3 regions of the Selenihalanaerobacter shriftii genome follow, and region 1 is predicted to be linked to each of the others. Evidence: riboswitches for the same ligand, from Rfam matches in the RefSeq annotation. Region 1 holds a riboswitch; each other region holds the start of a gene.
What was found. Region 1 has a riboswitch for cyclic di-GMP ahead of B5D41_RS01850 (methyl-accepting chemotaxis protein). Riboswitches for the same ligand answer to the same signal wherever they lie in the genome.
Positions count from the first base shown of each region.

Region 2: another riboswitch for cyclic di-GMP. It lies ahead of B5D41_RS10295 (methyl-accepting chemotaxis protein); the one in region 1 lies ahead of B5D41_RS01850 (methyl-accepting chemotaxis protein).
Region 3: another riboswitch for cyclic di-GMP. It lies ahead of flgB (flagellar basal body rod protein FlgB); the one in region 1 lies ahead of B5D41_RS01850 (methyl-accepting chemotaxis protein).

Region 1 covers NZ_FUWM01000004.1:95,206-99,467, reverse strand. The annotation lists gene B5D41_RS01855 (carbon-nitrogen hydrolase family protein) at 1-843, shown strand, start outside; cyclic di-GMP riboswitch class I at 1,166-1,253, shown strand; gene B5D41_RS01850 (methyl-accepting chemotaxis protein) at 1,355-3,307, shown strand; gene gatC (Asp-tRNA(Asn)/Glu-tRNA(Gln) amidotransferase subunit GatC) at 3,554-3,850, shown strand; gene gatA (Asp-tRNA(Asn)/Glu-tRNA(Gln) amidotransferase subunit GatA) at 3,872-4,262, shown strand, end outside.
Region 2 covers NZ_FUWM01000018.1:37,019-41,280, forward strand. The annotation lists gene B5D41_RS10295 (methyl-accepting chemotaxis protein) at 1-1,339, opposite strand, end outside; cyclic di-GMP riboswitch class I at 1,385-1,472, opposite strand; partial or broken gene tatC (twin-arginine translocase subunit TatC) at 1,784-2,447, opposite strand; gene B5D41_RS10305 (molybdopterin molybdotransferase MoeA) at 2,491-3,705, opposite strand; gene B5D41_RS10310 (MOSC domain-containing protein) at 3,746-4,186, opposite strand; gene moaC (cyclic pyranopterin monophosphate synthase MoaC) at 4,202-4,262, opposite strand, start outside.
Region 3 covers NZ_FUWM01000010.1:72,450-76,711, reverse strand. The annotation lists gene fliF (flagellar basal-body MS-ring/collar protein FliF) at 1-189, opposite strand, end outside; gene fliE (flagellar hook-basal body complex protein FliE) at 218-514, opposite strand; gene flgC (flagellar basal body rod protein FlgC) at 532-969, opposite strand; gene flgB (flagellar basal body rod protein FlgB) at 990-1,403, opposite strand; cyclic di-GMP riboswitch class I at 1,746-1,835, opposite strand; gene codY (GTP-sensing pleiotropic transcriptional regulator CodY) at 2,045-2,830, opposite strand; gene hslU (ATP-dependent protease ATPase subunit HslU) at 3,037-4,262, opposite strand, start outside.

The DNA of each region.
Region 1 (4,262 bases):
AATTTAAATAAGGTTGTTAAATGGATAGATAAAGCTGTAGATGAATATGAAGCTGAATTGATCGTTTTTCCTGAGAGTATAACTACAGGATTTGATCCTGCTATGTCAGCTGATGAGTTATATGAATTAGTAAGTCCTATTCCAGGTAAAGTAACTGATCCAGTAGCAGAAGCTGCTAAAAAACATGGAGTTTATGTTGTTTTACCAACTTATGAATGTGGTGAAGAACCAGGTGTTGTTTATAATTCGTCAGCTCTAATTGGACCTGATGGCGAAGTAGTAGGAGTTTATCGTAAGACTCATCCTTTCCCTACAGAAAGATTAGCTGGAGGCGGCTGGGCTACTCCGGGTGGAGAGGCAAAAGTATATGATACTGAATTAGGTAAGATTGGAATGATCCTTTGTTATGATGGTGATTTCCCAGAATTAAGTAGATTGTTAGCTGTTAGAGGAGCAGAAGTAATTCTTAGACCATCAGCCTTATTAAGAAGCTTTGATATTTGGGAAATGACAAATAAAGCTAGAGCATATGACAATCATGTATATATGATTGGTGTAAATGCTGTCGGACCTGACGCTGGTAATAATTATAACTTTGGTCATAGTATGATTGTAAGTCCAATCGCACAGAAATTAGCTCAAGCCCGAGGCGTTGAAGAAATTATTGCTGTCGAATTAGATAATGATCCTATTAAGAATGTAAGTTTCGGTACTAAATCCCCTATGATCTTTGATCATTTAGAAGATAGAAACATTGGTATGTATGAAGAAATTTTAAAAGAGGCAAAAAGTCAGTTCGAACCGTCTAAACGAATCCCTTATAAGAAAACAGAAAATAAGTAAGTAGAAATAAATAACCATTGATTAATAATTTTAACCCCTTAAAATTAATTTAATAGATGATAAATTTAAAGAGGTAGCAACTCCCCCTTTTTTGTAGTTTCCCCTTGCAACTTTATTAATAAATTACAAAATGATTAATTGCTACCTCTTTTTATTATATATAATGGATTATAATTTAATCAAGATAATTTATGTTACCTTGACAGTATTTGAGACAACTGATATAATTAAGATTACAAGGCAAATTACTACAAAATTAGACTATATGTATAATAATACTACATATGAGTAGTAAATATAATTTACATAAATTAAAATATCCCTGGTAAAATAGCACGCTTATCGAAAGGTAAGGTCGCAAAGTCTTGAATCTACGGTATAATATATGCTATGATTGTCAGACTGCCGGAGGGGATGATAGGTTTATAAGTGGATTAACCCTATCCCTCTTTTATTAATTGAGGGTAGGGTTTTATTAATTTTATTTATCAAGTAAGGAGAGATAATAAGTATGAATTTAGTTGAGAAGTTACGTTCTAATTTAAGATTTAAATTAGTAGCTTTAATGATGGTGATTTTAGTCTTAGTAGTAACAACTATTTCTGGCTATCTTATTTATAAAAACCATACAGAAACGATGGCTAATTTTAGAAGGCAAGGTGAAGTATTAGCAGATATAATTAAGACTAGTAGTATGAATGCTGAAACTGCTTATAAACAAGCTGAAAATGTATTAGAACAAGATATGATAGCTGAAGCTAAATTATTAGCTAATTTAGTAGCAGCAGGTGATATTAATAATCAAGATCTAATTAAATTATCTAAAGAGACTGGGATTGATGAATTTTGGATTACTGATGGCAATGGAACAGTAACTTTAACTAATTTTACAGACGGATTAGGGTTTACTTTTCCAGATGATCCAGAGGCACAAGCTTATCCATTTAGAGCGATATTAGATAATCCAGATAAAGTGGTAGCTCAAAAAGCTATGGTTCGTGATGTAGATAATACTTTATTTAAGTTTGTTGGAGTCGGTAGATTAGATAAACCAGGTATAGTTCAAGTAGGGATGGATGCTAGTGTTTTAACTACTCTGAATGAGAAAATAGGTTTACAAAAGATTATAGACCAAGTCAGTAGCCAAGAAGCAATCTCTTACATAACAATTATAGATAAGAACTTACAAATAACGGAGAGTAGCAGTAATTATAAAAAATTCAAGGCAGAATTAAAGAATTATGTTAAAAAGAATCAAGGTATGCTAGGGCAAGTAATTAAAAATGGAGAATATAAGACTCAGTTATTGGAATTAAAGAATGATTACATTTATGAAATAATAGTTCCGTATAATGGAATGGCTTTAAGGATAGGTCTTGATTTCAATGAAACTGCAGCAGCTATGAATGAATCTAGAAATAGGGTGATTATGATTAGTATCATCTTATTATTGATTGCTGGTTTAATTATTAATTTCTTTGCTAAGAGAATTACAGGACCAATTCTAGATTTAGTAGAAGTTAGCCAGACAGTAGCAGCTGGAGACTTCTCACAGAAGATTGAAATTGACAGTGAAGATGAGATAGGTGAATTAGGTGAGTCTTATAATTATATGTTGAGTACTATTCGTCAAATCATCAAAGATATTTATGAAAATGCTGAACATTTAGAGACAGTCTTACAAGAAGCAACTGCGAGTGTGACGCAAGTTAATCAGAATACTAATCAATCTAGAGATTCAATAGGTGAGGTCAGTAAAGTCATTGGAGAGGTTTCTACTACTATTGAAGAATTATCTGATCGTTCCCATGATATATATTCAGCAGGAGAAAAAACATTTTCTGAAATTAAGAATACAGATCAAAAGATTGAATATGGTAATAGGATTTTAGATGATGCGATTGAATCCATGAAGAATTTAGAAAATAAAGTTGAACAGATTGGCGAAATTTCCAATACAATTATGGAGATTACTGAGCAGACGAATCTATTAGCTTTAAATGCTGCAATTGAGGCAGCACGGGCTGGAGAACAAGGTAGAGGTTTTGCAGTAGTGGCTGATGAAATTAGAGAGTTAGCTGAAAGGAGTGCGACCTCAACGCAAAAAATCCAAGATATAATTAATGGAGTAAAAGGTGCTACACATAATATGCGTGAAATTACTATAGGTACTGAAGAATCTGATGAGAATAGTATTGTTGATATTTTTGATTCAATCTCTGAAGCTTCAAACTTAATTACTGAAAATATGGATGATGTAATTGAAACAAGTGAAGACCAAGCCAGTAAGACAGAGGAAACAAGTGCTTCTACTGAAGAAATTTGGGCTTCTACTGAAGAGATAAATTCTAAGTTTGAAGAAGTAGCAGAATCAGTATCACATTTACAGGATATGTTAGAACAGATTGCTAAAGACAGTGAAGATTTAGTAGATAATATAGACGATAAAGTAACCAATATATAATAATATTACTTCTTTAAACTTATTATATGAAGATAAATTACTCAATAAGCCAATAATATATAATTAGATGGTCAATATATCTTGTGAGATTAGGGTATGTTGACCATTTTATTTGTAATTATTTCCTTTATAACTGTATATACTAACTTTATATTAACCATTATTAGAGATTGTTGCTTCAATTCCCAGGCTATGTTATAATGATAAAAGGTATCTAGATGTATATATGAAAGGGTGGTGAAGTTAATGAAGATTGACCAGGCTACAGTAGAGAAGGTAGCTATGTTAGCTAGGTTAGAATTATCAACAGAAGAAGAAGAAAAAATGACAGATCAATTAAATGATATTTTAGATTATGCGGACAAGCTAAATGAGTTGGATACTGAAGGTGTTGAACCAACAGCTCATGCTTTGCCGATTAAGAATGTTTTTAGAGAAGATGTTGTAGAAGAGTCATTAGATCGGGATATTGCTTTAGAGAATGCTCCAGAAAAGAAAGATGGGTCATTTAAAGTACCTAAGGTTATAGAAACTGGAGAGTAAATCGGTTAAGGAGGGACTGGAATGAAATTTTATGAATTAACTGCTCATGAATTGCATGAGAAGTTAAAAGCTGGTGAAGCAAGCGCACAAGAGGTAGTAGAAGCTATTTATGAACGAATTGAAGAAATAGAAGATGATGTACAAGCTTATATGACTTTAACTAAAGAAGTAGCATTGGACAAAGCTAAAAAGGTAGATGAAATGCTTGCTAATGGTGAAGAAATAAGTCCTTTAGCAGGAATACCAGTAGCTATTAAAGATAATATGTGTACTGAAGGAATAAAGACTACTTGTTCTTCAAATATCTTACATAACTTTAAGCCGCCTTATAATGCAACAGTAGTTGAAAAATTAGATAATGCTGATACTATTATGATTGGCAAGACGAATTTAGATGAATTTGCTATGGGTT
Region 2 (4,262 bases), on a different contig from region 1:
CAAAAGCATTACCTGCTTTAGTAATTACTTCTTCTCCAACTGCAACTTCCTTCGTTCCTTCTTCAATTGCTGTTATTGCTTCCGCAGAACCCTTTTGTGTTTCACTAATTAATTGGGCTATATCTTTAGTAGCATTAGAAGTTTCTTCAGCCAAATTTTGAATCTCTTCTGCAACCACTGCAAATCCTCTACCATGTTCTCCTGCTCTAGCTGCTTCTATAGTTGCATTTAAAGCTAATAAATTAGTCTGTTCTGCAATATTATTTATTAAATTTATAATTTTTTCAATCTCTTTTGTCTTTTCACCTAAATTCCCAATTATACCTGCTGATTCCTCTACCATATTGCGAATAGACTCCATTTCAGTAACAGCTTGCTCAATAGACTTGCTTCCATTATCAACTGTTGTATTCATTCTTTCCGCTGATGAAGAAACCATTTCAGTGTTTGATGCTATTTCTTCAATACTAGCTGATAACTCAGTAATATTAGATGTAGTAGTCCCAATATATTGATTTGATTCGTCAATAGTAGTCGATAAATCCTCACTAGAGCTACTTACTGTTTGAGCTGCTACCTTAACTCGATTTATAATATCACCCTGCTTATCAATCATATTATTAAAAGTAGTACCTAAAACTCCTAATTCATCTTCACGATAAGCAAAGCTAACTTGAGCAGTCAAGTCCCCCTGCTCTGTCTTATTTAAAATATCTACTAATTGATTAATAGGACCTGTAATATTATTAGTTACAAAAATAGCACCTGTCCCCATTAATGCCATAGCCACAAGACATGTAATTATCATCGTCCAAGCTACATCTTTATTAAACCGTGTCATATTACTAATCTGATCTGCAACTATTATATACCAGCCTAAATCTGAATTATATTCATAAGTGGCCATCATATTATTATTATTAACCTCATATTCTAATCTGCTTGTTTTATTTTCCTGAATATGATCAATAAGTTTTAAGCTATCACTGGATTTTCCATATAATACTTTTCCTTGCTTATCTATTATATAAATCTGTCCGGTTCCATTTTGAAAGTATTTCTTCTCCTTGGCATCAAGATCATCTAAATTCTTAATTAATTCTTCTTGTGACATATTAACTTCATTAAAATAATAATTTAACTCATTTGATATAGTCTCTAATTTTTCAGTAGATAATTTTTGAAGACCATCTGTCGCTGTATTATAAGTAAAGACACCTAGTAATAACAGACCAATCAATCCCAATATTCCAGAAAAAATCAATGTTTTCAATAATAGCCGGCTTTTCAAAGTACGTTCGACATCAATATCAAACATTTCTTTATTAATTAAACGCATCTTACCCCTCCTTTTTAAATAAAAAAAGGCCCCTCAAGGGCCTTAAAATGCAGTCTGGCAAGCTAAATCCTTTAAAGGATTTAGCCCCATAACTTTGCGTCCCTGCTTTTCAACAGGTTTGCCCTCTAAAATTTAAAATACTATTTTATTGTACATAATTATGATTCTAATCTATTATATTATAATTTCCTTATTATTACTGTAATACCTTTTAATTTAAAATAATTGTAATATAAAGTTATATTTGTCCCGGATATTTTGTGACAATCATCACAAAATATTGTATTTGTAATCCACTAGCATTATATTATCAAATTTAAATAACAGCCAAATCTAATGAACTCTAAATAGTAAGGATCCCAGAGAATATAATAAAAAAACAGCCTGTGTCCTCATGTTAATCAAAGTCACAGGCTTTATTCTTTAATAAATTTATTATTTATCTTATTCAATTATTTTAGCTACAATAATACTTCCCTCATAAAGTAAAATTAATGGTAAAGCCATCATAGTTTGTGAAATAATATCTGGTGGTGTCAATATAGCAGCAAAAACAAAAATACTGACTATTACATATCTTCGATTAGTAGTTAAGAATTGAGAAGTAATTAAATTTAATTTAACTAATAGAGTTATTAATAATGGTAACTCAAAAACTAAAAGAAATATACTTACTTAAAGAAAACATTGCTTCTAGATTATTAGATGTGAAACCTAAAAAGAACTTAATACCAAAAGGAATCACTACAAAAAATCCAAAAGCAGCTCCACCTATAAAGAATAAATATGATAAAGGCACTAATATCAATAAAGATTTCTTTTCGCTACCTTTAAGTCCCGGTAAAATAAACTTCCAAAATTGATAAAGAATAATTGGTAGAGCTACTAAAAAGCCTGTGAAAAAAGAAACTTTTAATTGTGTGAAAAAAGCTTCCGGAGGAGTAAGATAGACCAATTTTTTTCCAACTGGATGAGTTAATATATCTATTATCTGCTCTGCAAATAGATAGCTACCTATTGAAAAGATAACTAAAACACCAATAGAAATTAGCAACTTTTTTCTTAATTCAGTTAAGTGTTCAACTAATGACATCTGTATATCTGACATAATTATTCCTCCATCTTTAAAATATATTAGATTAAATTAAAAATTAAAACCACTTATCTAATGTTAGTACTTCTACTTCACTTCCCTTTGCTAAATATTCTATATCCTTTGGAACAACTGCCAAACTATTTGCATTAGCAAATGTGTGAAGCACTCCAGAACCTTGCGTTCCTGCTTTACTCACAAAATTTTCATTATCCTTTCTAGTAAGGATCGTCCTAAGATAGTGTCTTCTTCCCTTTTTCTTCTCAACACTTTCTTTTAGTTTTGCAGTAACCCTTTTAAATTTTAAATCTTGCTGCCCCATCAATTTTAGTAATGTCGGTCTAACAAAAATTTCAAATCCAACCATTGCTGCCGCAGGATTGCCTGGTAACCCAAAAACAGGTTTATCGTTATAAACTCCAAATGTTACTGGTTTTCCTGGCTTCATAGCTACTTTTTTAAATAATATGTCTATCCCTAACTCTTTATAGACATCCTGTATAAGATCATATTCACCAACTGATACTCCTCCAGTAGTAATTAAAATATCAGATTCTAAACTTAATTTTATCTTTTCTTTCAGTTTAGTCAATTTATCTCTACCGATACCTAAAATTTTAGGCTTACCACCATAAGTTTTAACCTGTGCTGCTATAGAATAGGTGTTACTATTCCTAATCTTACCTGCTTTTAAGTCATCATTAATATCTACCAGTTCATCACCAGTTGCTAAGATTGCTACTTCTGGCTGACGATAGACAGTAACTTCATCATAACCTAATGTTGCTAACATGCCAACTACTGCTGGTGTTATCTTCGTTCCAGGAGAAAAGATTAACTCGCCTTTCTCTACATCTTCACCAGCAGGACAAATATCTTTACCTTTAGATACCTCTACTAAGACCTCTATTTGATTCCCCTTTAGATGAGCCCTTTCCTTCCTTAAAACAGCATCAGCCCCTTTAGGAATTGGTGCCCCTGTCATTATCTTTAATGCTTCCCCTGACTTTAACTGATAATCACTAGGGTGACCAGCAGGAACTTCACCAACTAAGTTTAATAAGTTTGGATCAACTTTCGTGCTCCCAATTGTATCTATATATTTAACTGCATACCCATCCATTGCTGATTTATCAAATGGAGGTATAGTATCATTAGCATATATCTCTTCTGCAATTACAAAGCCTAAAGATTCTAAAATAGGTACTCGAACATTATCATTAATTTTAGCTCTATTCAAAACCTTTTCTAACGCTATATCAATATCAATCATTATTTTTCTCCTTTCTTTATATCTCTAACTTTATTTTTAATTATTCTTTTATAACTTCAATCTTATTCTTAGGCTGTACTTTACCACCTTGAATTACTTTGGCAAAGATTCCTTCTCGAGGCATAACACAGTCTCCTGCTTGGTGATAGATAGCACAACGGTCATGACATTCTTTTCCCAGTTGAGTAATTTCAAGTACCACTTCATTATTAATTCTAATTCGACTACCTATCTCTAAACTAAGTAAGTCAATCCCTTTAGTAGTCAAATTTTCAGCAAAATCACCTGCACTTACATCTAATCCTTTCTCTATCATCTTATCTATACTTTCTTGTGCTAAAAGACTAACCTGCCTATGCCAATCCCCAGCATGAGCATCACCAATAATTCCATAATCCTCTTTTAAAGTAACAGAGTCCTTATTAGTCTTTTGTTCTCCTTTGTTCTCGCTAATTGACACTGCAAAAATTTCTGCCATCAACATCACTCCTTAATTTTATTCAGTTTCTCTAACAAACTCACCACTCTGCCCACCAGTCTTCTTTAATAACCTAATT
Region 3 (4,262 bases), on a different contig from region 1:
ACTAGCATCCTTAACTGTTAAATTATTAAATAAAGTAACATAATTAGGTTGACTAGCCCAATTAGTAAGCAATAATAGAGCAATTATTGACACTACTGCTGAAGAAATAATTATTATCCTAGCTTTAGTGTCTAAACTTTCCCACAATTTTTCTCCTTGCTCTCTAATTTGCATTAAATTTTCAATCATATTCACACCTCAATTTCCCAACAAAATATCAGATCTGCATTCTCATTATATCTTTATATGCTTCTACAACTTTATTTCTTACCTCTAATGTTAAATCCAAAGAAAGTTTAGCCTTTGTAGAAGCAATCATCACTTCATGAATATTATCGGCTTCTCCTACTGCTAATTTTTCAGCCATCAAATCTGCATCTTTCTGTAAATTATTAACTTTATGTAATGAATTGCTAAGCAAATCCTTAAATGATTCCTTGCTCTTTCCTTCACTAACACTGTCAGTTTTATAACTTTGAGCTAACTTATTTAACTGTAGAGTATCTATTTTCATCTATTAAACATCCTCCTTTATCCTTCAATCTTTAAAGCACTTTTAAACATCTTCTTAGAAGCATTTAAAGCTGTAACATTTGCTTCATACGCTCTACTAGCTGAAATCATATTAACCATTTCAGAAGCTATATCTATATTAGGCATCTTAACATATCCTTCTTGATTAGCATCAGGATGATTAGGATTATAGACTAATCTCGGTGGCTTATTACTCTCTTTAATAGAGGTTACTTCTACACCTTGTCCCATTTGTCCCTTATTAGAAGCAACATCAGGTAAACTAAATTTAGCTTGACCTTTAGCTTTGAAAACTGGCGATTTTTTCTTATAAGGCCCACCATCTTCAGTCCTAGTTGTATTTATATTAGCGATATTATTAGAAATTAAATCCATTCTTAACCGTTGAGCTGTCATTCCTGAAGCACTAATGTTCATCCCACCAAATAACCCCATATATTAAATCCTCCTTAATCTTATTTTATCCTATTAATTACATTACCAACTTTCTTAAATTTAGTTGATAACAATTTAGTAACAGATTGATATTTTAATGTGTTTTTAGCTAAAGCTGTCATCTCATAATCTATATCAACATTATTCTTATCATTTCTCATACTAGTATTATTGTCAGATCTAATTTTTGGTGCAAAAGCTTGATGTTTACCATTTATAGAGAAGTGTTCATTATCTGTTCTACTTAAATTAATACTCTGTCTTTTATAATTATATCTAGCTTGTTGTAATTGGGATTCGAAATTTACATCCTTACGTTTGTAATTAGGGGTATCTACATTTGCAATATTATTAGAAATTGCTTGCTTTCTTAGACTTAATCCATCTAGAGCACTACTTAATATTGATGTAGTCTGATCACCTAAAAAGGCCACTATAAATTTACCTCCTTTACTTTTTATCAATAATATTAGTTTTATTTTCAATACTTAACTGAATCATTAATATTCTATTTTATTATAATTTTATTCCCATTTGGTTATCACTTTTTATATTTCTGTCTATTATCCTCTAACTCCTCCTTAAATCATAAAAAAACATAAAATAAACCATATAATCCTATTTCCAGCCTTAACCTTTATTCGACAAAATCAGCATGTTTTCCTGCCTTACTTGAGTAATTTACCTTATTAAGCAAAAAAACTCCTAATCCCTCAAAATCATAAAGGAACTGGAGTTGATTATATTGACAAATATCTGCTATAATTAATTGTTTAGTAGGTAGCCTAGCAATCATAGTATACTTGTATACCATAGACCTAGTAGCTTTGCGTCCCTGCCTTTCGACAAGTTTGCCTTTATCGAGAGATGACATAAATATTCAGTTTTTGAATTTTCTTTACCTATTTTAAATATTCGTTAATTATTAGTTGTTCTCCTTTATTTTTTTTGAGTAATTTGTAAAAAAGACTTAAAAAATAAAACTTTTTATATTTATATAATATATAATTAATAAAACTAAAAAAACTAACCCACAAAAACATTTTTGTGGGTTAGTTTCTAAAGGTTTAATTTTTTAAGTCTTTAATTTTTCTAATTCTTCTAATAGCCTCTCATTTAATATTTTAATATATGTACCTTTCATCCCTAATGAACGTGATTCGATTACTCCAGCACTTTCAAATTTGCGTAATGCATTAACGATTACTGAACGAGTAATTCCTACTCTATCTGCTACTTTACTTGCTACTAATAACCCTTCTATACCATCTAATTCTTCAAAAATATGCTCTATAGCTTCTAATTCAGAATAAGATAATGTTTCTAATGCTACATGAACAGCTGCTTTCTTACGGGCTTCTGCTTCTATCTTATCACTTCTTGATCGTAAAATTTCCATTCCTACAACTGTAGCTCCATATTCTCCTAAGATGAGATCATTAGAAGTAAATTCTTCGTCAAATCTAGCAACAATTAATGTCCCTAATCTCTCACCACCACCATTAATAGGTATGATAGTAGTCAATTTTTGAGTAAACATACATTCTTCATCATCTATTGTAAAGACACATTGGCCATCCTTCTGCTCATAATTAGCCCGAGTTTCATTAATATCTAATATCCACTCATTATAATCTTGTGGAAACCAACCTTCATTTATTACTTCGTCAATCATAAGATCACATTCAAATTTATTAATTAATTGATAACCTAAAATCTTTCCTTTTCTACTAACTACATATATATTGGCCTTAATTGCACTACTTAATACTTTAGCCATTTCTGTAAAATCTACTGGATGTCCTGCAGACTTTTGTAATAGTCTATTAATCTTGCGTGTCTCTTCCAATAATGCTTTCATTATAGTATCCTCCCTTTAAGCTTTTACTTACTTTTTAAGATATTATTTTCAAAATAAATTTTAGATTAGTTTGTACATTTATTATAACCAAAGATATCTGGCTTTACTATTTTTCTATAAAAAATTCCCATAATTTTTAATGAGAAATACTTCACAATTATTTAAAATACATGTATCACATATAATATGCACATGTCAAACATGATTTAAAGTATATACTTACTTAAATCTTTATCTTCTACTACATCATCTAACTTCTCTCTTACATAATCAATACTAATTTCAAAATAATCCTCCGACATATCTGGAGCTTCAAAAGAAATATCTTCTAACAACTTCTCTAAAACAGTATGTAATCTTCGTGCTCCAATATTCTCAGTCTCTTCATTAACTTTAAAAGCTATTCTAGCTAGTTCTTTAATAGCATTTTCAGCAAACTCTATCTCTAGGCCTTCAGTCTTTAATAAAGCTTCATATTGCTTTGTTAACGCATTTTCTGGTTCAGTTAAAATAGCATTAAAGTTCTCTTCTGTTAAACTTTCTAATTCTACTCGAATTGGGAAACGACCTTGCAGTTCAGGAATTAAATCAGTTGGCTTCGAAACATGAAAAGCACCAGCAGCAATAAAGAAAATATAATCAGTCTTAACTGGCCCATACTTAGTCATGATAGTTGAACCTTCAACAATAGGTAAAATGTCTCTTTGTACACCCTCCCTAGAAACCTCTGGGCTAGAATTAGCATTATTACCTGCAATTTTATCAATTTCATCTAAAAAGATGATTCCTGATTCTTCAACTCGCTCAATAGCTTCTGAAGAAACCTCATCCATATCTATTAGTTTCTGTGCTTCTTGTTGTTTTAAAATTTCTCTAGCTTCTTTTATAGTTGCTTTTCTTTCTTTCTTTTGGTTAGGAAGAACCCCACCAAATATATCTTGGAAATTAATTCCCATTTCCTCAACTCCAGAACCGGAAAAAATTTCAATCATCTGAGAATTGTTCTCCTCAACCTCAATTTCAATCATTCTATCCTCAAGTTCACCTGCTCTTAACTCTTCTCTTAATTGTTCACGTCTATTCTTTAATCTCTTTAAATGTTGCTTATCCTCTTCTAATTCTACTTCTTCTTCCTCTTGCGCTCCAAAACTTCCAAATAAAGCTCCTAAAGGATTATTACTACTATCCTTATTAGGCATAGGCAATAATTTATCTAATATCCTATCTTCTACTAATTTTCCTGCTTTATCTTCAACTTCTTTTATCTTTTCTTTCTTTACCATACGAATAGCAGTCTCAACTAAATCACGAATCATAGACTCTACATCACGACCTACATATCCCACTTCTGTAAATTTAGTAACCTCTATTTTAATGAAAGGAGCTTTAGCTAACTTTGCTAACCTTCTAGCAATCTCAGTCTTTCCAACTC